DNA from 2 places in the Ralstonia edaphi genome. Region 1 is predicted to be linked to the other one. Evidence: riboswitches for the same ligand, from Rfam matches in the RefSeq annotation. Region 1 holds a riboswitch; the other holds the start of a gene.
What was found. Region 1 has a riboswitch for glycine ahead of gcvT (glycine cleavage system aminomethyltransferase GcvT). Riboswitches for the same ligand answer to the same signal wherever they lie in the genome.
Positions count from the first base shown of each region.

Region 2: another riboswitch for glycine. It lies ahead of R2669_RS01170 (D-amino acid dehydrogenase); the one in region 1 lies ahead of gcvT (glycine cleavage system aminomethyltransferase GcvT).

Region 1 covers NZ_CATWHI010000014.1:586-9,454, reverse strand. The annotation lists gene R2669_RS24765 (L-serine ammonia-lyase) at 1-1,143, opposite strand, end outside; gene gcvP (aminomethyl-transferring glycine dehydrogenase) at 1,293-4,232, opposite strand; gene gcvH (glycine cleavage system protein GcvH) at 4,301-4,681, opposite strand; gene gcvT (glycine cleavage system aminomethyltransferase GcvT) at 4,729-5,856, opposite strand; glycine riboswitch at 5,986-6,113, opposite strand; glycine riboswitch at 6,126-6,223, opposite strand; gene R2669_RS24745 (hypothetical protein) at 6,624-6,950, opposite strand; gene R2669_RS24740 (UvrD-helicase domain-containing protein) at 7,224-8,869, shown strand, end outside.
Region 2 covers NZ_CATWHI010000001.1:245,263-266,564, reverse strand. The annotation lists gene R2669_RS01255 (HvfC/BufC family peptide modification chaperone) at 1-429, opposite strand, end outside; gene bufB (MNIO family bufferin maturase) at 416-1,282, opposite strand; gene R2669_RS01245 (BufA1 family periplasmic bufferin-type metallophore) at 1,305-1,571, opposite strand; gene R2669_RS01240 (DNA-binding protein) at 1,802-2,332, opposite strand; gene R2669_RS01235 (H-NS family nucleoid-associated regulatory protein) at 2,455-2,715, opposite strand; gene R2669_RS01230 (DMT family transporter) at 2,872-3,774, opposite strand; gene R2669_RS01225 (Lrp/AsnC family transcriptional regulator) at 3,909-4,361, shown strand; gene R2669_RS01220 (cystathionine beta-lyase) at 4,373-5,548, opposite strand; gene R2669_RS01215 (Lrp/AsnC family transcriptional regulator) at 5,659-6,135, shown strand; gene ggt (gamma-glutamyltransferase) at 6,280-8,010, shown strand; gene R2669_RS01205 (4-hydroxyphenylpyruvate dioxygenase family protein) at 8,090-9,163, opposite strand; gene R2669_RS01200 (MFS transporter) at 9,245-10,435, opposite strand; gene R2669_RS01195 (shikimate dehydrogenase family protein) at 10,440-11,273, opposite strand; gene R2669_RS01190 (MFS transporter) at 11,293-12,678, opposite strand; gene R2669_RS01185 (IclR family transcriptional regulator domain-containing protein) at 12,921-13,688, opposite strand; gene R2669_RS01180 (bifunctional sugar phosphate isomerase/epimerase/4-hydroxyphenylpyruvate dioxygenase family protein) at 13,819-15,705, shown strand; gene R2669_RS01175 (porin) at 15,827-16,891, shown strand; gene R2669_RS01170 (D-amino acid dehydrogenase) at 16,961-18,214, opposite strand; glycine riboswitch at 18,360-18,465, opposite strand; gene eutC (ethanolamine ammonia-lyase subunit EutC) at 18,530-19,330, opposite strand; gene R2669_RS01160 (ethanolamine ammonia-lyase subunit EutB) at 19,351-20,733, opposite strand; gene chrA (chromate efflux transporter) at 20,858-21,302, shown strand, end outside.

The sequences.
Region 1 (8,869 bases):
CAGGTTGTGCTCCATGCCGATCTCCGCTGCGTTTTCGACCTGCGCAGGCGTGCCGCCCAGCACCGCGGCCAGCGCGCCCGCCGCCATCGAACACGCCACGCCGACTTCCCCCTGGCAGCCCACTTCCGCGCCCGAGATCGACGCGTTCATCTTGTACAGCATGCCGATCGCGCCGGCGGTGAGCAGGAAATCCACGACGCCGTCGTCATTCGCGCCGGGCACGAAGCGGTCGTAGTAATGCATCACGGCCGGGATGATCCCGGCTGCGCCGTTGGTCGGCGCCGTGACGACGCGCCCGCCCGCGGCGTTCTCTTCGTTCACGGCAATCGCATACAGGTTCACCCAGTCGATCACCGACAGCGGATCGGATAGCGTGCGTTCGGCCTGCACCGTGAGCCGCGAATACAGCTCCGCCGCGCGGCGACGCACGTGGAACGGGCCCGGCAGTTCGCCTTCGGTGCGGCAGCCGCGCGACACGCACGCCTGCATCACGTGCCAGATGTTGAGCAGGCCGGCGCGCACTTCGGCTTCGGTGCGCCACGTCAATTCGTTTTCGAGCATCAGGCGGGCAATGGACTTGCCCGTCGATTCGCACATCGCCAGCAATTCCTTGCCGCTGCGGAACGGATGCGGCAACTGGTCGTGCGCGGCCAGCACTTGCGTATTCGGCGCACCGGCCGTGACGACAAAGCCGCCGCCCACCGACAGGTAGCGCGCCTCGCGCAGCCGCTCGCCGGCCGCATCGAAGGCATGGAACTTCATGCCGTTCGGGTGCTCGGCCATCGCCTCGCGGCGATAGAAGGCGATGTGCTCCTTCTCGGTGAAGCGCACCGGGTGGCGGCCCAGCAGCGACAGCGACTGCGAGGCGCGCAGCGCCGCCAGCTTGTCTTCGATGGTGTCGGGGTCGATGGTGTCCGGCGCCTCGCCCATCAGCCCGAGGATGACGCCGCGATCGGTGCCGTGGCCCTTGCCGGTGGCGCCGAGCGAGCCGTACAACTCGACGCGCACGCTGGCGACTTGCGGCATCAGGCCGTCGGCTTCGAGGCCCGAGGCGAACATCAGCGCGGCGCGCATCGGCCCGACGGTGTGCGAGCTGGACGGGCCGATGCCGATCTTGAAGAGGTCGAAAACAGAAACAGCCATGGGGTAAGGCTCCGGGGGGCGTTTTGCAAAAGGGGCGAGTCGGCTTGTGGCCGCCCGCGTTCGGGTTGTTCAGACGCAAACGGCCGCCCCGTGGTGCGAGGCGGCCGCCTGAGGCGCGGCGCGATGGCAATCGCGCTGGGTCGCCGGCTTTAGTCTTGCGCGTACTCGCTCATCGGCACGCAGGCGCAGAACAGGTTGCGGTCGCCGTAGACGTTGTCGGCGCGGCCAACCGGCGGCCAGTACTTGCGTGCGCGCAGCGATGCCACCGGGTAGGCGGCCTGCTCACGCGTGTACTTGTGCGACCAGTCATCGGCCATCACCACGGCTGCGGTGTGCGGCGCGTGCTTGAGCGGATTGTCTTCGCGGTCGAATTCGCCCGAGATCACCTTGTCGACTTCGCCGCGGATGGCGATCATCGCGTCGATGAAGCGGTCGAGTTCCACCTTCGGCTCGCTTTCGGTCGGCTCGATCATCAGCGTGCCCGGCACCGGGAAGCTCATCGTCGGTGCGTGGAAGCCGAAGTCCATCAGCCGCTTGGCGATGTCTTCGTTGCTGATGCCCGATTCCTTCTGCAGCGGACGGATGTCGAGAATGCACTCGTGGGCCACCAGGCCGTGCGCGCCCGTGTACAGCACCGGGTAGTACGGCGCGAGACGCTTGGCCACGTAGTTGGCCGACAGGATGGCCGTCTCGGTGGCGGCGGTCAGGCCCGCGGCGCCCATCATCGCGATGTACATCCACGAGATCGGCAGGATCGACGCCGAGCCGAACGCCGACGCCGACACGTTACCGATGTTTTTGCTCGCGTCTTCACCGGAAGCCGCGCGCCCCGGGAGGAACGGCGCGAGGTGCGCACCCACGGCCACCGGACCAACGCCCGGGCCGCCGCCGCCGTGCGGAATGCAGAACGTCTTGTGCAGGTTCAGGTGCGAGACGTCGCCGCCGAAGTGGCCCGGCGCGGCGGTGCCGACCATGGCGTTCATGTTGGCGCCGTCCACGTACACCTGGCCGCCGTGGCTGTGCACGATTTCGCAGACGCGCTTCACGCCTTCCTCGAACACGCCGTGCGTGGACGGGTAGGTGATCATGATCGCCGCGAGGTTCTTGCTGTGTTCGGCCGCCTTCTTCTCCAGGTCGGCCAGATCGACGTTGCCGCGCTCATCGCAGGCCACGACGACCACCTGCATGCCGGCCATCTGCGCCGATGCGGGGTTCGTACCGTGCGCCGACGACGGGATCAGGCACACGTTGCGGTGCGCTTCGCCACGGCTGGCGTGGTAGGCGTGGATGATCAGCAGACCGGCGTATTCGCCCTGCGAGCCGGCATTCGGCTGCAGGCTCACGGCGGCGTAGCCGGTGGCGGCGCACAGCATCTGCTCGAGCTGGTCGATCATCTCGCGGTAGCCGACAGTCTGGTCGGCGGGCGCGAACGGGTGGATGTTCGAAAACTCGGGCCACGTCACCGGCAGCATTTCTGCGGTGGCGTTGAGCTTCATCGTGCACGAGCCCAGCGGGATCATCGTGCGGTCGAGCGCGAGATCCTTGTCGGCGAGACTGCGCAGGTAGCGCAGCATTTCGTGCTCGGAGTGGTGCGCGTTGAACACCGGGTGCGTCAGGTACGCGCTCTGGCGGATGAGCGAGGCCGGATACGCATCGGCGACGCCCGCTTCGGTCTGGTCGAAGTCCGGCGCGCTCGCGTGGGCGGCATGCGCGAAGACTTCCCACAGCGCCACGACATCGGCGCGCGTGACGGTCTCGTCCAGCGAGATGCCCAGTCGCGCGTCGTCGATCTGGCGCAGGTTGATGCCGCGCGCCTGCGCAGCGATGTGCAGGTTGGCGGTGCGCGGGCCGGTGGCGACGGTCAGCGTGTCGAAGAAGGCATCGGCTTCCAGCGTGTAGCCGATCGCGCGCAGGCCGGCGGCCAGCGTGGCGGTCAGGCGGTGCACGCGCTGGGCGATGCGCTTCAGGCCTTGCGGGCCGTGGTAGACGGCGTACATCGACGCCATCACGCCCAGCAGCACCTGCGCGGTACAGATGTTCGAGGTGGCCTTCTCGCGGCGGATGTGCTGCTCGCGCGTTTGCAGCGCGAGGCGGTAGGCCGGGTTGCCTTGCGCATCGATCGTCACGCCGACCAGTCGGCCCGGCATCGAGCGCTTGAACGCATCGCGCACGGCCATGTAGCCGGCGTGCGGGCCGCCGAAACCGAACGGCACGCCAAAGCGTTGCGTGTTGCCGATCACCACGTCGGCGCCCCATTCGCCCGGCGCGGCCAGCAGCGTGAGCGCCAGCAGGTCAGCCGCGGCAACCACCAGGCCGCCGGCGGCGTGCACGGCGTCCGTCAGCGCCTGGTAGGTCGCCAGATCGCCCAGCAGCGCACCGTTGGCGCCCGGGTATTGCAGCAGCACACCGAACGCGTCGTGCTTGGCAGCGTCGGCCGCCGGCCCGGTCACCACTTGCACGCCGATCGGCTCGGCGCGGGTGCGCACGACTTCCAGCGTTTGCGGCAGCACGTCGTCTGCCACGAAGAACACGGTCGACTTCGACTTGCCGATGCGCTGCAGCAGCGTCATGGCTTCAGCCGCGGCGGTCGCTTCGTCCAGCATCGACGCATTGGCGATGTCCATCGCCGTCAGGTCGATCACCATCTGCTGGAAATTCAGCATCGCTTCCAGACGGCCCTGCGAGATTTCCGGCTGATACGGCGTGTAGGCCGTGTACCAGGCGGGGTTTTCGAGGATGTTGCGCAGGATGACGCCCGGCGTGTGCGTGCCGTAATAGCCCTGGCCGATCAGGCTCTTGACCACGCGGTTCTGCCCGGCGATGCCGCGCAGCTTGGCGAGGGCCGCTTCTTCGGTCAGGGGCTGCGTGAATTCGCCCAGCGGCATGCCGTCCTGGCGGCGGATGGCCGGTGGGATCACGGCGTCGATCAGCGCGGCGCGGCTGGTGTAGCCGAGCGTGCCGAGCATGGCGGTCTGCTCGTCGGCAGACGGGCCGATGTGGCGGTGCGCGAAGGCGTCGCGCGCCTCCAGGTCAGCCAACGTCGGGCGTTCGGCGGCAAGCGCCGAGGAAGCGGGGTGCGGAGCGTTCATGGCAAGGGCTCGAAATTCAGGCAAAGCGCCAATGTGCGGGTCAGGCACATCGGCTTGGGGTGACCGGCTTAGCCGATCTTGGCTTCGTAATCAGCAGCCGACATCAGGGCGTTCACGTCGTCGGCGTTGGTCGGCTTGATCTTGAACAGCCAGGCGTCGTAGGCGCCTGCGTTCACGGATTCCGGTGCGCCGGCTGCGTCGGCGTTGTTGGCGATGATCTCGCCCGAGACGGGGGCGTAGATGTCGGAGGCAGCCTTGACCGATTCGACCACGGCAATCGCTTCGTCCTTGGCAACGGCGCGACCGGCTTCCGGCAGCTCCAGGAAGACGATGTCGCCCAGCGCGTCCTGCGCGAAGTCGGTGATGCCGATGGTCAGCGTGCCGTCGGCTTCAACGCGGATCCACTCGTCGTGTTCGGTGTACTTCAGATCGGCGGGGACGTTGCTCATGAAAGGTTTCTCCGGAAGATGGGTATTTGGGAATGCAGATTCGATGTTCAGCTGACCAGCGCCTTGCCATTGCGCACGAACGGCAGTTTAACCACAGTCGCGGTCAACTTGCGGTCGCGAATTTCGACCTGTACGTCGGTGCCGATGGCCACGTCCTTGGGCAGGCGCGCCAGTGCGATGGACAGCGACAGGCTCGGGCTGAACGTGCCGCTGGTGATCTCGCCGTCACCGGCGGCGGTGATGACTTTCTGGTGGGCGCGCAGCACGCCGCCCTTGTCGCGCAGGATCAGGCCGACGAACTGCTCGCGCTGGCCGCCGGCTTGCAGCGCGGCCTTGCCGGTGAAGTCGCGTTCGCTTTGCAGGTCGACCGTCCAGGCGAGGCCGGCGTCGAGCGGGGAAACATGCTCGTCCATGTCCTGGCCGTAGAGATTCATGCCGGCTTCCAGGCGCAGCGTGTCACGCGCGCCCAGGCCTGCCGGGCGCACGCCGGCCTGCAGCAGGCGCTCCCAGACGCCCGCGATCTGCGAGGCCGGCACGACGAGTTCGAAACCGTCTTCACCGGTGTAGCCGGTGCGGGCGACCATGACCTCGCCTACGTTTTCCACGGTGACGAAGCCCGCGTTGAACGGCTTGAGCGCATCGCCCACGGCCTGCGTGCCGGGCAGCGCGGCGTAGGTCTTGGCGCGCGCGTTCGGGCCCTGCACGGCCAGGATGCCCAGCGGCTCGGCGCCCGCATTGTTGTCGGAGCGGCGCGGCGTGATGGTCACGTCGGTGCCGGCGGCGGCGTTCTGCGCGACGATCCACTCCAGGTCGGTCGGTGCCGTGCCGGCGTTGACCACCAGGCGGAACCAGTCTTCGCGGAAGAAGTAGACGATCAGGTCGTCGATCACGCCGCCCTTGGGGTTCAGCATGCAGCTGTAGAGCGCCTTGCCGGGCGTCTGCAGCTTGTCGACGTTGTTGGCGAGCAGCCCACGCAGGAAATCGCGCACGCGCGCGCCGGTGAGGTCGACCACGCACATATGCGAGACGTCGAAGATGCCGGCATCTTGGCGCACGGCGTGGTGCTCTTCGATCTGGGAGCCGTAGTTGACGGGCATGTCCCAGCCGCCAAAGTCGACCATGCGGGCGCCCAGCGAGCGGTGGATGGCATTGAGCGGCGTGTGTTGGAGCGTCATGGAATCTCTCGGCTGAGTGCGCCGCCGTGGCTTGGGCGCGGCGCATGGATCGGGAACCAGAAAAGCAAAAAGGCCACCCGCGCAGCCTGATCCCTCATGGTGACGCCATGAAGATCAACAAGCTGCGCAGATGGCCCCTCTGTCCTTGGTACCTGAGAGATTGCGAAGCGGTGCGCATAGCGGTGCGCGCCGTTCGTGAGCCCCTTCGGTGGGCGCCCGCAGTGGTCGTGCGGCGCCAGCTCTCCAGAGTGCGGTCGGACGCATGTCCGCCGATCCGCCCGGTCCTGGATGCCTGAGAGTTTTCGGGTGCTACCCCTTCGGCGGCGCCTTGCCGTGTACGGCGGGCACGCTCTCCCGGATGGATGGGCGGAATTTACGGAAGGGGGATGGGATTGTCAATTGGGGTGGACTTGGCGGTTTCGGGTTGGGGGGAGGGCTGGATTTTTTGTGCTTGTGGTCCATCCCCCTTTCGTTCCCTGCCGGGACCGACTTACTTTTCTTTGTCTTGCCAAAGAAAAGTAAGCAAAAGAAAGGCGCGCCCGAGATGGCGGAAGACTCCTTGAATTTATGTCGCAGGGAGGGGAAGGGAAAAACTCGCTTCGCTCAGACAGTTTCCCTTCCTTTTTCCTCCCTGCAACAGAAATTCAAGGCGCCATCTAGGGCAGGAACGTCAAAGGCCAAAGACAACGGCCACACCGTCGGGGCGCGGGCGGGAGCGCCTTGTTCGGGTGTGGTCGGAGTGCGGGTGTGGCTGCTCTTGCTTTGACTTACTTGCCGATTTGGCGGCTGACTTGGTTTTCCTGCTGGTTCAGCGTGCGCTGTTCCTGTTTGGTGATGTGCCCACCGTTTTGGGCGGCCATGTCACGCTCTTCCTGGCGAATCTGGCGGTCTTCCTTGTGCAGCTGGCGCGCCTGGCTCTTGGTGATTTCGCCTTCCTTCACTTCGTTGTGGATGCGCTTGTTCTGGTTGGCGAGGCGGTGGTTGACCTCGGCGCGGCGCGGGTGGTCCTTTTGCCATTGCGTCTGGGCGAAGGCGCCCGTGGTGGCAGACAGGGCGACGGCGCTGATGGCCAGGGCTTTGACGATGCGGTTCATGGTGCGTTCTCCGATGAGCGGCCGACCGATTCAGCCGCTGTCCCGTCCATAACGGCGTGCTGAGGAGCGCCGTGTACGGCGTTCGTGTAACGGCGCGTAAGCGATGTAACGCCCCTGCGAAAAGGGAGGGGCGCAAACGCATACGGTGCGGTATCGGGCACCTCCGCTGGCGCCCCGGTGAAGGGTTTGCCATCTGCTCAATCGACGCAAAAGCGCCGTGCTACCATCGCCCTCCGCTGTCGTTCCCGCCTGCTTTTTCTTCCGCCTGTCCCCATGTCTTCCGGTCTCGCCCACGGGCTCAATGCAGCCCAATCCGAAGCTGTGCACTACCTCGACGGCCCATGCCTGGTGCTCGCGGGGGCGGGCTCGGGCAAGACGCGCGTGATCACGCAGAAGATCGCGCACCTGATCCTCGACAAGGGCTTCGAGCCCAAGCACATCGCCGCCGTTACGTTTACCAACAAGGCGGCCAAGGAAATGCAGGAGCGCGTGGCCAAGCTGATGGACGGCAAGACACGCGAAGACGGCAAGCGCATTCCCATCAAGCAGTTGACGGTCTGTACGTTCCACTCCCTTGGCGTGCAGATATTGCGCGCCGAGGCTGAACACGTCGGCCTCAAGCCGCGTTTCTCGATCATGGATTCCGACGATTGCTTCGGCATGATCCAAGAGCAACTCGCGACGACCGACAAGCAGCTGATCCGCCGCGTGCAGAGCACGATCTCGCTGTGGAAGAACGGTCTCGTCGATCCGGACACCGCGATTGCCGAGGCGCTCGCCAACAACAACGTCGACGACCACCAGGCTGCGCTCGTCTACCGCAACTACGTCGCGACGCTGCATGCGTATCAGGCGGTGGATTTTGACGACCTCATCCGCATTCCCGCCGAGCTGTTCGCGCGCAATGAAGACGTGCGCCTGAAGTGGCAGAACCGCCTGCGTTACTTCCTCGTCGATGAATACCAGGACACCAACGCCTGCCAGTATCAGCTGCTGAAGCTGCTCGCGGGCGGTTCGCACCTGCGGGCGCCGGCCTTCACGGCGGTGGGCGACGACGACCAGGCCATCTACGGCTGGCGCGGCGCGACGCTCGACAACCTCAAGCTGCTGCAGACGGATTTCCCGAACCTGAAGGTGATCAAGCTGGAGCAGAACTACCGCTCCACCGTGCGCATCCTGAACGCCGCGAACGCAGTCATCGCGCAGAACCCGAAGCTGTTCGAGAAGACGCTGTGGAGCGAGCACGGCATGGGCGATGCCATCAACGTGACCAGCGCGAATGACGAAGAACACGAAGCCGAAAGCGTCGTCTTCAAGCTGTCCGCCCACAAGTTCGAGCGCCGCGCGCAGTTTCGCGATTACGCGATCCTGTATCGCGGCAACTTTCAGGCGCGCCTGTTCGAGCAGATCCTGCGCCGAGAGCGCATTCCGTATGTGCTCTCGGGAGGGCAGAGCTTTTTCGACAAGGCGGAGATTAAGGATCTGTGCGCGTATCTGCGGCTGATTGCCAATGCGGATGATGATCCTGCGTTCATTCGCGCCATCACCACGCCCAAGCGCGGCGTGGGCAATGCGACGCTGGAAGTGCTGGGCGCATTCGCGGGACAGGCCAAGGTGTCGCTGTTCGAGGCGGCGATGATGGGCGGCATCGAAGCGCAACTCGCGCCGCGCCAGCTGGAGCCGCTGCGGGTGTTCTGCGAATTCATCGTGCGGCTCTCGGACCGCGCCGCCAAGGAGCCCGCCGCCACGCTGCTCGACGAGATGATGGAAGGCATCCACTACGAGGCCTACCTGTACGACACCTACGACGAGCGCCAGGCGCAGAACAAGTGGACCAACGTGCTGGAGTTTCTCGACTGGCTCAAGCGCAAGGGCACCAAGCCGGAGAAGGATGACGACGAAGGTGACGACAAAGAGGC
Region 2 (21,302 bases), on a different contig from region 1:
CTGCGCACCGTTGGCCAGGCTTGCGCAGATGGTGTCTGCAGGCTGCGCGAGCAGCGTGGCGTCAGGGGCTTCAACGTGTGCGTCCGGGGCGTAATGCGCCCAATGCACGCACCATTCCAGTCGCGCCACATCGGCCAGATAGGGCACGCTCTGCGCCAATGGCGATTGCGCAATGACGTCCGGCAACGCATTCCCGTAGCGATGCAAATTCGGGGACGTAGATGCCTGCGCGGTCAGCGTGTCGCGCGCGAGCGCATCAAAGCAGTCGTCGCCGACGAGCGCGCGGCAGACGGGGTAGGCCCCCGCCAATGCGTTGCGCAGAATGGCCAGACGCGCGTTGCGGTAGATGGCGATGCCGCGCGTTTCAGCGTCGCTTACAGAATGCGTCAGTGCGCCGACGAGGTGCGCTTCCCAGTCACGCAGTCGCATGGCGCGGCTCCCGCATGACGTGGGCGTGGCGATTGAGTACCGCCTGGGCGCGTGCCACTTCGTCCAGCAACACCTGCACGGGCGGCAGTTCAGCGTCCCATTCGATCAGGGTCGGGCGCGGGCCGTGCTTGGCAATCCACGCGTCGTACAACGCCCAGACGGGCGCATGGACGGGCGCGCTGTGCGTGTCGATCAGCATGCCGTCTTCCACGCTGAAGCCGGCCAGGTGAATCTCGCCGACCAGCGTTGGGTCGATGTCGGCGAGCACCGATTCGACGGTCACGCCGTGGTTGACGCTGTTGACGTACAGATTGTTCAGGTCCAGCAAGATGCCGCAGCCCGTGCGCCGGGCGAGGGCGGTCAGGAATGCACCTTCGGAGACGGCGTCGTCGGCATCGACCAGCGTGCGGCAGTCGATGTATGCAGCGATGTTCTCGATCAGCAGCGGCCGCTTGAGGATGTCCTGTGCGCGCATGACGTTGGCGCAGACGATGCCGAGCGATTCGCTTGAATAGGGCAGCGGCAGCAGATCGTTGACGACCTGTGCGCCGCTGCGGTTGAAGCACAGGTGCTCGGAAATCGCGGCAGGCGCAACGGCGTCCGCCAGCGCAGCGATGGCGCGAACGTGTTCGACGTCCAGCCCATCTGCGTTGCCGAGCCCCATGCCCACGCCGTGCAGGCTCACCGGCTGGCGCTCTCGCGCGGCCAGCAGCGCTGCACGTGCGGGGCCGCCATACAGATAGTTCTCGCTGTGCACTTCCGCCCACGGGAAGCGCGCTTCCCCGTGCAGCAGGGCGGGAAAGTGCGGTGCGCGCAGGCCTGCGCCGGCGCAGGTTGGCAGAGCGGTCTGCATGGCGGTCACCCGGCGTCGCGCGTTACTTCGACGGAGCCTGCATCGTGCCGCCCATCTGCGCGCAGGTGCCGGCCGGCACGTACTTCCACGACATCGGGTCTTTGTCGATCTTCGACTGGCCTGCGCAGGCGTGGGCGCTGCCGGGGCTGGCGCAATCGTTCTGGCCGGCCTTGGCCACGCCGTAGCACTTTTCCTTGCCGGCAGCGTCGGCGGCCTGCACCGGCGTCGACAGTGCGCCGAGTGCGAGCAGGCTACCCAGGGCGGCGGCGATCATGGCGTGTTGTTTCATGTGTGTTCTCCTTGATTGAACAGGTGTCGTTGAACGGCTGGCAGGGCGAAATCCCTCGCCGTACGGTTCACTGCGGCATCGCGCAGAGGTGTTCCGTGCACCTTCGTCGGCGCATGGCAACGTTCCTGACACGGAGAACAGAAATTTTTTCGAGTTTTTTTGGAGGCAGGTAAATCGGCAACAAAAAAGGCGACCCGGATGGGGCCGCCTTCAGGTCGAGCAGGAAAGATTTACTTGGCGTGCGCAGCGCGGGTGCGGGCTGCCTTCTTGGCGGCAGCGGATCGGCCGGCCGCGCCCTTGGTGGCGGCGCCCTTCTTGGCCGCCGCCGAGCGCTCGCTGCTCGATCGCTTCGAAGCCGCGCTATGCGCCTGCTTGGACAGCGACGACTTGGACGCCGCCGAATGGCCTTCCTTCTTCAGCGTGCGCGTCGTGGTCTTGCTGCGTTTGGCCGTGGATTCCTTGCTCGCGCTGGCGTGGCTGCTTTTCTTGCCGCCAGTCTTGCTCCCGGCCTTGACGTCGTGTTCTGCCTTCTTGCGGGTGGCGGCCGACGCCTTGCCTTCCCCCGGCGGCTTGACGGCAACGCCAGAGCGGCGCGCCTTGGACAGTCCGATCGCAATGGCCTGCTTGGTGTTTTTCGCACCGTGCTTGCCTTCGCGGATGTGATCCATCTCTTCCTTCACGAAGTTGCCTGCCTGCGTTGAGGCGGCCTTGCCGTGGCGCTTGTCGGCGCGCGCACGTTCTACGGTCTTGCGTTCCGGCATGATGACGTCCTCCGTTGGGTTGGAGCGCCGGCCGGCAATGCAGTGGAACAACTCGCAGATCAGCAAACCGGCAGCGCTTACGCCAACAACCACGCAACCGGCGTACCTGCGCTGTCTGCGCGTCAGCCCACGCGGAAATGCTCGATGCTCTGTCCGGCGTTGACGGCGCGTTGCAGCCAGTCCGGCATGTCGCCCGAGCCGTCCCAGTGTTGGCCGTCGGCGCTCATGTAGACGGGGCCGAGGGGTGCGGGCGGCGGCGGTGGCGCGTCAAAGCAGCCATGCGCCTGCAGGTCTTCGACAGACAGGCCGTACATCTGCATTTGTTCCAGGATCCAGGCGATCGCGGTTTCGCGACCCGGCGCCGGCGGGTGACCTTCCTTCATCTTGTGCGTATCTTTGGGGTTTCTGTCCGCCGGCTGCCAAAGGGGGAGAGAGGCAGGCGCAGGGCGCGCCGGGCGCCGGCGGAAAACGCACAAGAATAACAGCAGTTGGGCCGCCCATTCGTGTTGCCGGTGGGGCGGCCTATTGCGCGTATTGCGTTATTTGGAGACGGCGGATTCGCTCCGCGCGCGCAGCCACCGATATGGCGACCACCCCAGATTCATACCAGCCGCCGCCAGCAGGATCGCCGCCGCGCCCAGGAATTGCGCCAGTTGCAATCGATGTCCGAACGCAACCATGTCCACGGCGATCGCAACGATCGGATAAATGAACGACAGCGACCCCGTCAGATGTGTCGGCAGCCGCTGGATGGCGCCATAGAGCAGGATGTACATCAACCCCGTATGCACCACGCCCACGGTGACCAGCATCACCCACGCATGGGCATCGGCTGGCGGATGCGACAGGTTGGCCAGCGGCGCCAGCATCAGCACGCCCACGCACACCTGGATGAGCGCGATCAGATGCGGCGGCGTTCCGGCCAGCTTCTTGATCAACAGCGCGGCCACCGCGTAGGCAAACGCCGCGCCCAGCGCCATCGCAATGCCCGTCAGGTAATCCGTCCCAGCGCTGGCGGCCGGTCCCACCTGCACGATCAGCACCACGCCGATGAAGGCGATGGCCAGCCAGGTGAGCTTGGCTGCCGTCAGCTTTTCCGACAGAAACAGCGCGCCCAGCCCGACGAGCATGAAAGGCTGCGTGTTGTACACCGCCGTGGCAATCGAGATGGACGCGCGCGGATACGCCGCAAACAACAGCAGCCAGTTGATGACGATGGCCACGCCGCCCAGCGCGGCAATGCCGGCGCGCCGCCACGTGATCGCGCCGCGCAGCAGCCCCAGCCCTGCGCATACCACCAGCAGCGTCAGCGCGCCGAACACGCAGCGCCAGAACACAACGTCGGCCACGGGCTGGCCGGAGCGGACGACGAACCAGCCGATCGTCCCGGAAATGATCATGGCGGAGGTCATCTCGACCGTGCCGCGCGCCTTATTGTTCATGCGAACCACCTTGTGCGTTGGATGCAAGAAGGATCGCATGCGAATAGGGCGACTTCCATTGCTTTTCTAAGGCAAAATTCACGTTGTTTTTCATGAAATAAGGCGAAATGCCTCAACCGATTGCGGAAGAGAAAATGAACGCGATTGACGCCCTGGACAAGCGCATTCTTGACGTCCTGTTGACCGATTCCCGCATCTCGCTCAAGCAGCTGGCCGAGCAGGTGGGGCTGTCGTCCCCGAGCGTGTCGGAGCGCCTGCGCCGGCTGGAAGAACGCGGCGTGATCCGCAATTACACCGTCGACATCGACCCGACTGCGCTGGGCTACACGCTGCAGGCCATCGTGCGCGTGCGGCCCATGCCGGGCAAGCTGCATATCGTGCAGCAGCTAATCGAAGAGATTCCGGAGATCGGCGAATGCGACAAGGTCACCGGCGAGGATTGCTTCATCGCCCGCCTGTATGTGCGCTCGATCGATCAGCTCGATGAGATTCTCGATCGCGTGGCGTATCACGCCGAAACCAACACCGCCATCGTCAAGGCGCAAACGGTGAAGCGGCGCGCGCCGCCGTTTGCCGCGGTTGACTGACGTGCTGGCGGTTACGCCACGACGGGCTCCTGGATGCCTGCACGGGCCATGGCTTGCCGCAGATCGGCAATCAGGTCTTCCGGTGCTTCCAGCCCGACATTGAGCCGCACCAGGCGGCCGCGGTAGTGGCGGTTCGGCCGCGCCAAGTCCGGATAGGGCATCACGAGGCTGCTGGTGCCGCCCCAGCTCATGCCGATCCGGAACATGCGCAGCGCATCGATGAACGCGTTGACCTGTTCGGCAGAAACGCTTTCCTGGAAGACCACCGAAAACACGCTCGTCGTGCCGGTAAAGTCGCGCTTCCAGAGTTCATGGCCGGGGCAGGACGGGAGCGCCGGATGCAGCACGGTGGCAATGCAGTTCTGCAGATGCAGCCAACGCGCTACCGCCAGCGTGGAGGCTTGCAGGCGCTCCAGCCGCAGCCCCAGCGTTTGCAGGCCACGCAGCGCGAGGCTGCAATCATCGGGCGAGGCGCCCATGCCGAGGTCGGCAAACGCGCTGCCCACGCGCTCGAACATCGCTTCCGAATTGACCGAGACGGAGCCGAGCAACAGGTCGCTGTGGCCGCCCACGTACTTTGTCAGCGCTTGCACGCTGATATCCACGCCGTGCGCGAAGGCATCGAAATACACGCCCGCCGCATAGGTGTTGTCGAGCGCCACCGGCACGCCGCGCGCGTGCGCCGCGGCCACGATGGCCGGCACGTCCTGGATTTCCATCGTGACCGAGCCGGGGCTTTCGGTCCAAACCAGCGCGGTGTTCGCTTGGATGCGCCCCGCGATGCCGGCGCCGATGAGCGGGTCGTAGGTTTCGACTTCGATGCCCATGCGTTTGAGCAGGCCGGCAGCCATGCTGCGATTGGGCCCGTACGCGCTGAACGGCACCAGCGCGTGGCTGCCCGCGCCGCAGCAGGCCAGGTAGACGAGCGCGATGGCAGCCTGCCCGCCCGGGACGATAAAGCTGTGGCGTGCGCGCTCCAGTTGCGCAATCCGCGCCCCCAATTCAATGGCGGTTGGCGTGCCGTACAGGCCGTAGGTATAGCCGTACTGCGCATGGCGCCAATCGTCCACGACCTGCGCTGCGTTGTCGAACAGCACGGTTGAGCCGCGGTAGACGGGCGTCACCAACGAACGAAAGCCGCCAGGAGCGAGCATTTCGGGGCTGACGAGCTGGGATTGCCAATGCATTGGATGGCCTCTGCGAACGAAATGATGACGAAATCCTATGTCACGTCGGCAGAGCAATTTCCGCTATTCTGCCCAGCCAGACGCAAAAATTTCTCGCCACAAGCCTGGCCATGGCCCCTCAGAAATCGCTCGAACTCGACGCCTTCGACATCGCCATCCTGAATGCGGTGCAGCGCTGCTACACCACGCCGCTGCGTGTGATCGGGGAGGAGGTCAATCTATCGACCGCAGCCGTGCAGCGGCGTATCAAGCGGATGGAGGAGGCGGGCATCATCGTCGGCAACGTGGCAGTGGTCGACCCCGAGCGGGTCGGCAAACCCATCACCGTGATCGTCGAGGTGCATGCCGAGCGCACGAATACCGCGGCGATGGTTGCGCTCAAGAAGGCGCTCTGCGGCCCCGAGGTGCAGCAGTGCTACTACGTAACGGGCGAGGCCGATTTCGTCCTGATCCTCAACGTAGCCACGATGACGGAGTACGAAGCCCTCGCGCGACGCCTGTTCGACGACAACGACAACATCAAGTGGTATCGCACGGCCGTGGTGCTCAACCGCGTGAAAGTCGGGCTCGAGGTGCCACTGGGTTAGCGATACGCGCCGTCTCACTGCCGGCGCAATGCGTCAATACGGGGATGAGGCTATAGTGCCCCAGCGCAGCGCCTGATAAGGTTCGCGCGCCATAACACGTACGCTGGCACGACCGGCGTCCATGAAGGTACCAAAGGAGCTCCTATGCAGAATCCCAGAACAGGCATGCGGTGGATCACCGCCGCAATCGCATCGATCAGCATCACGACCGTCGCACATGCGGCGTCTGTCGCCCCCATGGCCGCAGAGAACGGCATGGTCGTCTCGGCACAGCACCTGGCCAGCAAGGTCGGCGTGGAAGTGCTCAAGCGCGGCGGTAACGCGGTCGACGCTGCCGTGGCCGTGGGCTACGCGTTGGCCGTGGTGTATCCGGCCGCGGGCAACCTCGGCGGCGGTGGTTTCATGACCATCCAGCTGGCCGATGGCCGCAAGACCTTCCTCGACTTCCGTGAAGTCGCCCCGAAGGCCGCCACCGCCAACATGTACCTGGACAAGGACGGCAACGTCATCAAGGGCGCATCCACCAAGGGCCATCTGGCCGTGGGTGTGCCGGGCACCGTGTCGGGCATGGAATACGCCCGTCAGAAGTACGGCACCATGCAACGCGCTGCACTGATCGCGCCGTCCATCGCGCTGGCCGAGAAGGGTTTCACCCTCGATCAGGGCGACGTCGACATGCTGCACACGTCCACCAAGGACTTCCAGGAAGACGCCGCATCGGGCGCGATCTTCCTGAACAAGGGCCAGCCGTTCCAGGTGGGCGAGAAGCTCGTCCAGCGCGACCTGGCCAAGACGCTGCGTGAGATCAGCAACAAGGGCACCGACGGCTTCTACAAGGGCTGGGTCGGGCAGGCCATTGCTGCATCGAGCAAGGCCGGTGGTGGCCTCATCACGCAAGAAGACCTCGTCAGCTACAAGACGCGCGAACTGGCGCCGGTCGAGTGCGACTACCGTGGCTACCACGTGGTGTCGGCACCGCCCCCGAGCTCGGGCGGCGTGATCATCTGCGAAATGCTGAACATCCTGGAAGGCTATCCGCTCAAGGACCTGGGCTGGCATTCCGCGCAGGCGACGCATTACCAGATCGAAGCCATGCGCCACGCCTATGTGGACCGCAACAGCTACCTGGGCGATCCGGACTTCGTGAAGAACCCGCTGGACCGCCTGCTGAGCAAGGACTACGCAGCCAAGATCCGTGCCGTGATCGACCCGAAGAAGGCTGGCGTGTCGAAGGACATCAAGCCGGGCGTCGAGCCGCATGAAGGCAGCAACACGACGCACTACTCGATTGCCGACAAGTACGGCAACGCGGTGTCCGTCACGTACACGCTCAACGACTGGTTTGGTGCGAAGGTCACGGCCGCCAAGACGGGCGTGATCCTGAACGACGAGATGGACGACTTCACTGCCAAGGTCGGCGTGCCGAACCTGTACGGCCTGGTGCAGGGCGAGGCCAACTCGATCGCCCCGGGCAAGCGTCCGCTGTCGTCGATGAGCCCGACCATCGTCACCAAGGACGGCAAGCCTGTCATGGTGGTGGGCACGCCGGGCGGCAGCCGCATCATCACCGCCGTCATGCTCACCATGATCAACGCGATCGACTACGGCATGAACGTGCAGGAGGCCGTCGACATGCCGCGCTTCCATCAGCAATGGCTGCCGGATGTGACCAACGTCGAGCCGTATGCGCTGTCCGAAGATACGCGCAAGATCCTGACGTCGATGGGCCATAACCTGGGTGCGCCGCAGCCGGCAAACCATCTGGCGGCGATCATCGTCGGTGCGCCGTCGCTGGGCGGCAAGCCGGTCGGCAACAACCGCTTCTATGGCGCGAATGATCCGCGTCGCAACACGGGGCTGGCAGCTGGTTATTGATCGGCATCGCAGCACCCGCAGTACGAAAAAAAGCCCGCCGAAACTTGGCGGGCTTTTTGTATGCGACGTTTCCCCGGGATCAGGCCGCCGCAGTCAACACCGGCAGATTGCCCTCGCCGAATCCGTGGTGCCCGCGCCGCTGCACGATCTCGAAGAAGATTTCGCCCGGATGGCGCTTGATGAAGGTCTGCAGGAACAGTTTGGGCACGCCGCCGACGATTTCGCCGTCGACCAGGATGCCGTATCGGCGCAGGGCGTCCAGATCCAATCCATGGCCGGGCAGTCGCGCGTCGACGGTGTCGTAGTAGTGCGCGGGTGGCTCGACGAAGGTGAGCCCGTTGGCGGCAAGCGCGGTGGCGGTGCGCAGGATGTCGTCGGTGGCCAGCGCAATGTGCTGCACACCTTCGCCGGGGTGGTCGGGCAGGTAGGCGTGCATGAGGTGCGCGCGGTGCGTGCCTTCTTCATAGAGCGGAATCCGGATCATGCCGCACGACGACACCATCACGCGGGAATCGGCCGCGACGTGCCAGTTGGCGTGCAGTTCGTGGATTTCGCTGAAGCCGAGCTGATTGCGGTAGAAGTCGATCCAATCCTGCAGGCGGCCGGGGCCGACGGTCTGCGTCAGGTGGTCGACGCGCGCCAGGCCGACGCCGGCGTGGTGCCAGTCCTCATACGCGGTAGCCGCATCCAGCGGCCGGAAGTCGATGTCGTAGATGGAGATGTCGCCCAGGCCGCCCCGAGTACCGTGCTTGCCGCGCCAGCGGTCGACAAAATACAGGTGCGTATCGCCCACGCCCTGGATGGCCGGTATTACCAGCTCGCTCGGGCCGATCGGCTCGGCCTCGGCCGGCCATGCGCCCAGTTCGACGGCGCGGTCGTAGGCGTGCTGGGCATCGTCGACGCGGATACCGATGGCGCAGATGCCGACGCCATACTCCTCGGCCCAGCGGTGCGCAAAGGAATCGGCCTCAGCGTTGACGAGGAAGTTCATGTCGCCTTGCCGGTACAACGTGACGTCCTTGCTGACGTGCCGCGCGATGGCCTTGAAGCCCAGCGATGCGAACACTTGGCCGAGCGCTGCCGGCGCTTGCGTGGCGAACTCGATGAACTCCAAGCCGGCGGTCTTGAATGGCAGGTCGGCGTTGCGGCTCATGGTCAAACTCCTGTGGCTGAAGCAAAGAATGCAGACACCGCATTGTGTACCACGCGCGTGGCAATGCGCATCTCGCAGTCGCTATGCGGCAGCGCTTTGTGGATTCGGCTGGCTCTTCAACTTCGGCAGCCAAAGGAACGCAATGGACGCCAGCACGGTGCCGGCAAGCATCATCGGCACCACCATGGGCCAGGCACCGAGGGTGTGCGATGCGTCGTCAAAGGACGCGGCGGTCTGCCCCAGGCAGAAGGCCGCCAGCATCATGATGAAACCCGACCATGACACGGCACGCCCGGCAAGATGTGGCAGCTCGCCCACCGCGCCCGCCTGGCCGCAAGGTTGATGAATGCCGTGGCCCATGCAATAGACGGCGTGCCCGAGCAGCAGCGGCCACGCGTGCCCGGGAAGCAGCCAGCAGCCCAAGCCCTGGATGCCGGCGCCGATTAGGCTGAGCGTTGCGCCTTGCTGCACCGTCCGCACAAGGCTCTGGCGACGCAGCAGGCGCCGGCAGCCGGTCGTGCTGAGGATATAGACGAGCGAGCCGCCGGCCGGTATCCAGCCATACAGCTCGGGTGACAGGCCAAGGTACGCGATATAGACCATCGGCGAGAGCAGCAGGAAGCAGAACATGCCGGCGTAGGTGGTCGCCGCCAGCAGCCCCCAGACGCGAAAATCCGCGCTGGCAAAGATCTCGCGCACGCTGCCCGCCTGAGTGTGTGTCTCCTGCCGGGTTTCGGCAAAGCCGTACCAGCACATCGCCCAAAGCACGAGTGCATAGAAGCTCATGCCCGCCAGTACCCAGCGCCAACCTGCGTGTTGCGCGACAAAGGCGCCGATGATCGGTGCCATCAACGCCACGAAGCCCAGCCCCGTCAGACCACGCGCCATGACGTGCGGACCATCGCGTGCGGGGTGCAGGTCGCGTACGGCAGCGCGCGCGCACACCAGGATGGCGGCCATCGAGAAACCTTGTACGGCGCGTGCGGCGGTCAACATGGAGGCGGTTGTCGCCAGCGCGCCGGCCAGCGCACCCATGGCATAGCACGCGAGCCCGATCAGCAGCACCTGACGCCGGCCAAACCGATCTGCCAGGCTTCCCATCGGCAGCTGCCCAATGCCAAAGGCCAGCGCGAAGACCGTGAGGCTCGTGCTGGCCGATCCCAGCGTCTGCGCAATGGCTGGCAGGGCGGGGAGGTAACTGTCGGTCGCGACCGGCTGCGCCGATAGCAATAGCGGCAGCAGCAGGGCAAAGCTCAGAGGGCGACGCGTCATCGGGTCAGTAGGCGATGGCGGCGCTGCGCCGCAGTTCATCTGCGGTGGCGGTGCCGAAGCCGAAGAACTCCAGATACGCGGGAATCATCTCGAACAGCATGTCGGTGCCGACCTGGACGTCGCAACCCTTGTCGAGCGCCGCACGCAGCAGCGGCGTGTACTCGGATTTCATGACGACCTCGCCGACAAAGCAGCTCGGCGCGATGCGGGCCACGTCGAAGGGCAGTGGATCGTCTTCCTTCATGCCGACTGGCGTGGCGTTGACGACCACATCGAAGCCGTCCGGATCATTCGAACCGGTACGCACCACCAGCGCGGGGTAGTGCTCGCGCAGACGTCGGCCCAGCGATTCAGCCGATTCTGCGCGGGTGTCATACAGGGCCAGCTCGCCCACCCCCGCAGCGGCCAACGACGCCGCAATCGCCGAGCCGACACCACCGGCTCCCGAGAGCAGCACACGCGCGCCTTCGAGCTGGCGTCCCTTGCGCTGCACGCCGCGCACGAAGCCGGCACCGTCGAACTGGTCGCCCAGCAACGTGCCGTCATCGCGCTTGAGGACCGCATTGCAGGCGCCCGCAATACGCACGGCGGGCGTGACTTCATCGACCAGATCCACCGTCGTCACCTTGTGCGGCATGGTGATGAGGGCACCGCGCAGGTTGGTGAAACGGCAGATCGATTCGAAGCTCTGCGCGTAGTCCTCCGCCTTGACCCCCATGGGCACCACAACGGCATCGATGCCTTTTTGCTCGAACCAGGGGTTGTAGATCATCGGCGACTTGAATGTCTCGGTCGGGTAGCCGATGTGGGCGATGAGGGTGGTTTTTCCAGAAATCATGGTTCAGGAGAAGCGTGTTTCAGGCGGCCAAGGCTCCGGCCCGCTGGCGGGCATATTCGGCCTTGTCGACGGGTTGGGCGGCTGGCTGGCCCAGGTCGTCCATATGGATGCGATACGTCTCGCGTGCGGTCATGGCGGCCACGGCGGAAATCACCGTTACGCCAAAGGCAATGACGCCCACGGTCAGCCAGATGTTGGCGGCTCCCGGCGGGGCCACGGCGGTGAAGAGGGCCGGCAGCATGGCGGTGATGGCCGTGCCCACGTTCTGCGAAATCGCCATGGCCGACACACGGGTGCGCGTCGGGAACAGTTCCGGATAGAAGCTCGGGAAGACCGCGTTGTAGCCCTGATAGACGACGCCCCACATCAGGATCGACATGACAAATGCGAACGGCACGTTCTTGATGCTGATGGCGTACAGGTAGGCAAACGCGAGCACGCCAGCGAGCAGCGAACCGATCACGATCGGCGGCTTGCGGCCAATGCGGTCGGACAGGTCGCCAACATACGGAATGACGAGCACCGCAACGATGTTGCCCACGACCGGAATCCACAGGTAGATGTCCTTGGCGAAGCCGATGCCGTACGCCGGCTGCACGGCATAGGCTGCGCCAAAGATGGTCGCCACCACCGGAATCACGTTCATCAGCGCCATGCAGACCACGCGCAGCATGTCCGGCATGCTGTATTTGAAAGCGTCGATCACGGGCGAGCGCGGGCGGCCTTGTTGCTGCTGCTCAGCGGTAAAGGCCGGGGTTTCGTGCACTTCGCGGCGGATGACGTAGCCGGCGATGATGACCACGAAGCTCAGCAGGAACGGAATGCGCCAGCCCCAGGCGTTGAACTGGTCGGCAGGCATGTAGTGGGCAAGGGGCAGGAACACGGCGGCCGCCAGGATCTGGCCCGCCTGCACACCTTGCAGCGTAAAGCTCGCGTAGAAGCCGCGCCGGCCAAAAGGTGCATGCTCCAGGATCATCGAGCTGGCGCCCGAGATTTCGCCAGCCACGGCAAAGCCCTGGATCAGGCGCATGATCACCAGCAGTGTCGGCGCCCACAGGCCGACTTGGTCATACGTGGGCAGCAGGCCCACGCCAATGGTCGAAAAGCCCATCAGGAACATGCACCAGAGCAGCACGCTCTTGCGCCCGTGCGTGTCGCCCAGATGGCCGAGCACGAATGCACCGATGGGCCGCGCGATGTAACCCACCCCGTACGTCGCCAGCGACGCGATGATGGCCGTCTTGGGGTCGCCCTTGGGGAAGAAAATCTGCGGGAAGATCAACGCCGCTGCGGTGGCGTAGATGAAGAAGTCGTAGTACTCGAGCGCCGAGCCGATCCAGCCGCTGGCGGCGGCTTTTTTCGACTGGTGCTTGCCCAGGGGCTCGTGGGCAGGGGCTGCGGTCATGGTGGTCTCCGGGTTTTATCTGTGCGGCCTATCGTGCAATTCGCGCGATTCGTTCGATGAAGGGCCGTCTGTACACGCAACGCAGCGTAGTCCGCCCGCGGGGCGGCGCACAAGCAATTGCCGATTGCATTCGTTCGATAATCGCACAACATGGTGCGAATAACGTACGACTCAAGGGTTTCTCCGAGTCCGTACCTGTGTCAAAGCATGGCGTTCCGGGATAACGAGGGGGACGTGGCCGGCTACAGCACGCGCATGATCGACAGGGCCGTGTCCTGCAGCACCTGCAGCACGCGTTGCAATGCATGCTCCGTGGTTTCTTCACCGACTTGCATGTTCACGCTGAGTGCGGCGATCACGTTGCCATGCCGATCGCGCAGCGGTACCGCGACCCCGCGCACACCAATCTGCAGCTGCTGCTCGACCACGGCGTAGTCCTGCCGGGCAGCTTTGCGGATTTCATCGAACAGGCGGTCCCGCTGCAGGATCGTGTAGGGCGTATAGGGCGTCAGCACACAGGTTTCCAGCCACGCCTTGACCTTCTGCTCGGGTTGCGCGGCCAGCATCATTACGCCGGCCGAGGCCAGCGGCGCCGGCACGCGCGCACCCAGCACGAAGCCCGTGCTCATGACTCGGCTCGTACTGGTGCGCGAGATGAAGACGAGCTCCCAATCGTCCAGCACGCTCAGGTACGCCACCTCGCCGACGGCGGCCGTCACCTGCTGCAGGAACGGCTGCACCGTGCGCGGCAGGCGCGCCGAATCGAAGTACGACCAGCCCACCTTCAGCACGCGCGGCGTCAGGCTGAAGAGCGTCCCTTCGCTGGTGAGATAGCCCAGATGCTCCAGCGTCAGGAGGTAGCGGCGCGCGGCGGTGCGCGTCAGGCCGGTCAGCTCGGCGGCCTGCGTGGGCGTCAGCCTCGGGTGCTCGTGGTCGAACGCCTCCAGGATCGCGAGCCCTTTTTCCAGCCCGGCGATCCAGTCGCGCCGGTTCAGCGGTTCCTTCGTCATGGCGATAACCCTAAAAACGAGCGATATGTGCGCACGATTGTACGATCATCGCACGCTGTTGCGCGAATGCCGCTTGTGAGCGCGGGGTGTGCCCACCTACGCTGCGGGCATCGTCAGACAACGCATCGCCATGAATTCGCCCCGCGCAGCACGCCATCCCAAATGCATTGCCACCGTCTGCCTGTCCGGCACGCTGCCTGAAAAGCTGGAAGCGGCGGCCGCAGCTGGTTTTGATGGCATCGAGATCTTCGAAAACGATCTGCTGAACTTCGACGGCTCCCCGGCCCGCGTGCGGCAGATGGCGGCCGACCTTGGGCTGGCGATCCTGCTGTACCAGCCGTTCCGCGATTTCGAGGCCATGCCGCATGAGCTGTTCGCCCGAAATCTCGCCCGCGCCGAGCGCAAGTTCGACGTGATGACCGAGCTGGGCGTCGAGATGGTGCTGGTCTGCAGCAACGTGCAGGAGTTCGCCATCGACGATCCGGCGCGCGCGGCGGACGACCTGCGGCAGATGGCAGACGCAGCGGCGCGGCGCGGGCTGCGCGTAGGTTATGAGGCCCTGGCCTGGGGGCGCCACACGCGAACCTGGCGCCAGGCGTGGCAGATCGTACGGCAGGCTGACCACCCTGCGCTGGGGCTGATTCTCGACAGCTTCCATACGCTCTCGCTGGGCGACTCCCTGGAGGGTCTCAGCGATGTGCCGGCAGACAAGCTCTTCTTTGTGCAGTTTGCGGATGCCCCGAAATTGTCGATGGACGTGCTGTCCTGGAGCCGGCATCACCGCAACTTCCCGGGGCAGGGCGATCTGGCGGTGACGGACTTTGCGCGCGATTTGCTTGCCGCGGGCTATACGGGGCCGCTGTCACTGGAAGTCTTCAATGACGAATTCCGCTCGGCGCCCGCGCGGCTGACCGCGCTGGACGGCATGCGTTCGCTGCTCTGGCTGGAGTCCGAAGCTGGCGGTGCGGAGCTGCCGGCGGCGGCCCGGTTTGAAGGCGTGGATTTCCTGGAGTTTGCGGTGGATGCCGCGGCGGGCCGGGAGCTTGAAGCGCGCCTGCGCGCGCTGGGTTTCGCCTTTGCCGGACACCACCGCTCCAAGGCCGTTGACCTGTATCGGCAAGGCCGCGTCAACGTGATCCTGAACATGGAGCAGGACAGCGCGGCGTCGGAGCATTTCGAGTTGCACGGGCCCTCTGTCTGTGCGATCGGCCTGAAGGTGGACGATGCCGAGCGCGCCATGGCACGCGCGCGCGAGTTGTGCGCCCAGGAATGGCGCGGGCCGGTCGGGCCGAGGGAGCGCAGCATTCCGGCGCTGCGCGCCCCGGACGGCACGTTGCTCTATCTGATCGACGATCGCCAAGCCGATCGCAGCATCTACGAGAACGATTTTGTCTTGCTGCCGCAGGTGCAGGACGAGGCAGCAGGGTGGGCATCGATCGACCACGTTGCACAGGCGCTGCCGGCGCATCGGCTCGACAGCTTCGTGCTGTTCTACCGCGCCATCTTTGGCATGCACGCTGAAGCGATGCAGGAGATTGCCGACCCGTACGGTCTCGTGAAGAGCCGGGCCATGGTGAGCCCCGATCGCAACGTGCGGATTCCGCTCAGCGTGTCGGAAAGCGGGCGTACGGCCACCGGCCGGTTCATTGCCGCCTACGCGGGCTCGGGCGTGCATCACATTGCCTTGCGCACCGAGCGGCTGTTCGAAACCATTGAAGCCATCGACCGCGGTGCCGCACGTCTGCAGCACGTGCCGGAGAACTACTACGACGACGTCGCTGCCCGGCTCGGGCTCGACGATGCACTGGTCACGCGCCTGCACGACGACGGCCTGCTCTACGACCGCGACCCGCACGGCGATTTTCTGCACACCTACACCGAACCGTTTCGCGAGCGCTTCTTCTTCGAGCTTGTCCAGCGCAACGGCTACCTCGGCTACGGCGCCGCAAACGCCGCCGTGCGCATGGCGGTGCAGGCGCAACTGAGCCGAGGCGCCACCACTGCGGCTGACCACTGAGTCACGAGAATTCTGGCGCTCACGGTTGTGCGGCCGTGCGCGCTATCCACGCAACACCGCGGTTGCCCGGACAGCCGTCGCACATCCATACCCATCACACCAAAGAGGAGACAAGGGAGCCATGAACAAGACAATGATTGCCGCATTGGTGCTCGGAGCCACGAGCGTGCCAGCGGCAGCGCAAACCGCGAGCGGTGTCACGCTCTATGGGCTGATCGACACCACGATCCGCTACAGCACGCACGAAAACGCGGCAGGCAACAGCAATCTGCAGATGATGGACGGCGTGCTGACCGGCAGCCGCTGGGGCCTGCGCGGCACCGAAGATCTGGGCGGCGGCACCAAGGCCATGTTCATCCTCGAATCGGGCTTCTTCCCCGATACCGGCGGCAGCCAGCAGGGCGGACGTCTGTTTGGGCGCACCGCGGTGGTGGGCCTGGAGGGCGACTACGGCAAGCTGTACCTGGGACGCCAATACACGCTGGCGCATGAAGTGCTGTCTTCGTATGAGGCGATGGCGTTCGCCAACAACTCCATCGTCGGCTATCAAGGCGGCAACTACACCGGCCTGCGTTACGACAACACGGTCAAATACATCAAGTCGTTCGGCGGCCTGCAGCTTGCCGGCGCATGGACGTTTGGCGAGGCGGCTGGCAGCTTCAGCAAGAGTTCGGCCGGCGCCGGCTCGATCGTCTACAGCATGGGGCCGGCTGAAGTGGGCGCCGTGTACCAGGTCACGCGCGATGTGTCATCGGCGTTCTTCGGGGCGGTGCCGGCAGCGCAGGCCAGCAAGCAGACGGTCTGGGGTTTTGGCGGCAAGCTCGATACGTCGATTGCCACGTGGTACCTCGGCTATACGAACAGCCGTCTCGACGTGGCCGACTACAAGAACCAGGCCGCCTATGTTGGTGCAAAGGTGCCGATCTCCGGCGCACTGAGCTTCATCGGCACCGTGCAGTACGACTGGATGAAACATCTTGATGCCAGCGGTAAGCGCCTGACCACCGCTGGCATGCTCGACTACGCCTTCAGCAAGCGCACCGACGTCTACGCCGAAGTGGACTACACCCGCCTGCAGGGCGCCTGGGTTGCCCTGAACAGCGCGGCCGCATTCAACAATTCGGGCAACACGTATGGCAACAACTCGCGGTTGGGCGTGATGCTGGGCGTGCGGCACAAGTTCTGATCGCTTGGTTCATTCCCGCAATGAAAAAAAGCCCGCCAGTGTTCCGGCGGGCTTTTTTTCATGCTGCGATCAATGCAGCGGGCAATCTCGCGAGATCACCTCGCCCACCATGGCAGCGGTCGCGCCAGACAGCGTCCAGCCCAGATGCCCGTGGCCCGTGTTGTAGAACACGCGCGCGTGCCGCCCACGGCCGACGCGCGGCATCATGTCCGGCATCATCGGGCGTAAGCCGGCCCATGGCACCACGCGCGACGTGCCAATCGCAAAGTTGCGGCGCGTCCAGGCCACCAGCGGTTCGATGCGGTCGGCGCGGATGTCGCGATTGTAGCCATTGAACTCTGCCGTACCGGCCACGCGGAAGCGGCCCGCGCCCAGCCGGCTTGTCACGATCTTTGCGCTCTCATCGAGCAGGCTGACCCACGGCGCGCCTTGCACGCTGGCATCGTCGTCCAGGTGGACCGTGATCGAATAGCCCTTGACCGGATACACGTTGATGCGATCGCCCACCAGTTGTGCGATATGCCGGCTGCCCACGCCTGCGCACACGACCATCGCATCTGCGGCAAGGTCCTGTACGACATTCGCCGAGCTGGTGGAAAGGCGGTCATCGAGTGTGGTTTGCAACAGCAGGCGCACGCCGCTTTCGGTGGTTTCCACACCGCGCACATCCACGCCGTGCATGAACCGCACGCCGCGCTTCTCACACGCCTGCGCCAGGCCACGCGTGAACTTGTGGATGTCGCCCGTGGCGTCGGATGCGGTGAAGTAGCCGCCGTAGTAGTTGCCGCGCAGCGTCGGCTCAATGGCGGCAATCTCCTCGGGGCTCACGGCGTGGCGCTCAAGCCCGCCGGCGACGAGCAGGGCGTTGGCCTTGCCTGCTGCCGCAAAGCTGGCCTTGTCGTGATAGACGTGCAGGATGCCGCGCTTCTGCAGGTCGAAATCGATCTGCTCCCGTTCGGCCATCGCAAACAGATGCTTGCGTGCCTCGATGGCCATGCGGGTGGTTTCGATGGTGTTGCGGCGGTAGTGCGCGATGCTGGCGACGAACTCGCCGATCCACGAATACTTGTGCCACGAGGGCTTGGGGTTGAGCAGCAGCGGAGCGTCGTTGCGCAGCATCCATTTGATGCCCTTGAGCAGCGTGCCGGTGCTGTTCCAGACTTCAGCGTTGCTGGCGGAAAGCTGGCCGCCGTTGGCGAACGAGGTTTCCATGGCCGGATACAGGTGGCGGTCGAGCACCGTGACCTGATAGCCGAGTTGCGAAAGCGTGTAAGCGGTAGTGACGCCAGATATGCCGGCGCCGACGATGACGATGTGCGTCATGGCGGTCCCTATGGAGTGATGTCATGACCGGACGATCCGGTCGGCTCACCCCATCTGTCTTGGGACCTGAGAGCTTGGGCATCAGCAGCGCTGGCGCCTTCCCCTTCGGTGGGCGCGCGCGTGCACGCCTCTCTCCAGATTCGCAGTCGACGCCACAGTCCTTTTGCCTGAGAGTTTCCGGGGTGGTTGCTCCATCGGCGCCGGGCGTTACGCGTATGCGCGTTGGGCCCGGTCTCTCCTGCGGCGTGTTGCAGCTGTCGTTGGTACGTCAGCCGCGCCTGCGTGCTGCCGGTGTGGGCAGCGGGAGGGAGTGTGTCATGGGTTCTGACGTTCGGCAAGTCGGGCTGTACCCGAGGCAACAGCAGAAACGGGTGGGGTGTCGTCCTTCAGGTCGACGCCGCTGCGGCCGAGCGCCAACGCGCCGTTGAGCAGGAACACCAGCCGGCTCGCCGCCTGGTCATAGGTCAGGCCTGCCGGCCGCACATTGGAAATGCAATTGCGCTCCGCATCGGAGCGGCCAACACGCGGCGCGTAGGTCAGGTAAATGCCTAGGCTGTCAGGCGAACTCAGCCCCGGTCGCTCACCGATCAGCATCACCACCTGCCGCGCGCCCAGCAGCGCACCGATCTCATCCCCCAGCGCAACGCGGGACTGCTCGGCGATAACCACGGGCCCGATCGACCAGTCGCACGGCAGACGCTCGCGCACGCTGCACAGCAGGGGCACGGCATGGCTCTGCACCGCCAATGCGGAGAGCCCGTCTGCAATCACGAAAACAACGTCGAATGGCTGTGCTGGCCGCAACGCGCCGAGTTTTGCGCGGCTCGCATCGTCAAGGCGGCGGCCAAGGTCGGGACGGCGCAGATACTGGGCGCGATCGGCGGCCGCACTGTGGGCCGTCACCGCCGTGAAACCCGCTTCCCCAAGTACTGCCGCCACCGCGGCGCTATCGAGCGGCAGGTGCACGGCATCGCGCGCCTGGGCATGCGCCACGCCAAAGGCGAGCACGGCGTCGGTGGTCTGGCTGTTGCCGGCGCGGCCCAGCGCGATTCGGGCGTCAGTGAAGGCACGCAGATGCGTCCACGGATTCAGCTGACCCAGCGTGTGTTTTGGCATGTTCGGCTTCCTCAGGGATTTCACAGCGCGTGAGCCAACTGCAGCAGCGGTTGCCGCGCCGTCGCGTCTTGCAGGCGGCCGGCAGCATCGACGATGCCCATGCCTTGCAGCCACGCCTCGAACTCCGGTGCGGGCCGCAGGCCGAGTGTGTCGCGCAGATAAAGCGCGTCATGAAACGACGTGCTCTGGTAGTTCAGCATGATGTCGTCAGCGCCCGGCACGCCCATGATGAATTGGACGCCCGCCACGCCAAACAGCGTCAGCAGTGTATCCATGTCGTCCTGATCGGCCTCTGCGTGGTTGGTGTAGCAGACGTCGCAGCCCATCGGCAGGCCCATCAGCTTGCCGCAGAAGTGGTCTTCCAATCCGGCGCGGATGATCTGCTTGCCGTCATAGAGATACTCCGGGCCGATGAAGCCGACGACCGTATTCACCAGCAAGGGCGAGAACGCCCGCGCTACGGCATAGGCCCGCGCTTCCATCGTTTGCTGATCGACGCCGTGGTGCGCGTTGGCCGACAGCGCGCTGCCCTGGCCGGTCTCGAAATACATCACGTTGTTGCCAACCGTGCCGCGCGAGAGGCTTTGCGCTGCGTCATGGGCTTCGCCCAGCAATGCGAGGCTGATGCCGAACCCCGCATTGGCTTGCTCGCTGCCAGCCACCGACTGGAATACCAAGTCGACCGGGGCGCCCTGGTCAATGGCGCGCACCGTGTTCGTCACGTGGGTCAGCACGCACGACTGCGTGGGAATGGCGTAGCGGTTGCGCAGCTCATCCACCAGTTGCAGCAGCGAAACGATGGCGCCGAGATTGTCCCCGGCAGGGTTGATGCCGATGGTCGCGTCGCCGCAGCCGTAGAGGAGGCCATCGATGACCGACGCAGCAATGCCTTTGGGATCATCCGTCGGGTGATTGGGCTGCAGCCGGACTGACAACCGGCCCGGCAAACCGATGGTGTTGCGAAAGCGCGTGACCACGCGGCACTTGCGGGCCACGGCGATCAGATCCTGATTGCGCATCAGCTTGCTGACCGCGGCGGCCATTTCTGGCGTGATGCCCGCGGCGACGCTCGTCAATGTCGCGCTGTCGGTCTCGTGCAGGAGCAGCCAGTTGCGAAATTCGCCCACGGTGAGCGAGGCGATCGGCTCGAAGGCCTGTGCGTCGTGCCGATCCAGAATCAGGCGCGTGACCTCGTCGTCTTCATACGGCACCAGCGCTTGGTTGAGGAAGACCGACAGCGGCACGTCCGCCAACGCCATCCGTGCGGCCATGCGTTCGCCCTCGCTGGCCGCGGCGAGGCCCGCCAGGTAGTCGCCGGAGCGCGCCGGACTGGCTTTGGCCAGGAGCGTCTTGAGATCGTTGAACACATGGCGCTGTGCGCCAATGGTGTGGGCAAAGTGCATGATGGGATACGCGGCAGAGTCCGATGACGGTGACGGCGATGCCTATCCTGCCACTTTAGTTGCCTTCCAAGCCATGGCGGCAATGTTCTAATACGCGTTTCTCAAACATCGATATCCCGCCCCGATGACCGCTTCCGCCACACCGTCCCGCACACATCAAGCGGGCTCTGCCATGGAAGTGCTGGCGGTTTTTCTCAAGCTGGGGCTCACGAGCTTCGGCGGCCCCGTCGCGCATATCGGTTACTTCCGCCGTGAGTTCGTGGAGCGCCGGCGCTGGCTCGACGACGCAACATTCACCGATCTGGTGGGGCTGTGCCAGTTTCTGCCGGGGCCTGCCAGCAGCCAAGTCGGGTTTTCCGTCGGCTTGCTCCGGGCCGGATGGCGCGGCGGTTTGGCGGCATGGTGCGGCTTTACGCTACCTTCCGTCCTGTTGCTGCTGGCTTTTGCAATGCTCGCGCCGAGCCTGGGCGGCCCGGTCGGCGCAGGCCTGATCCACGGTTTGAAGCTCGTTGCCGTTGCGGTGGTGGCGCAGGCCGTGTGGGACATGGCGCGCAAGCTCTGTCCCGACT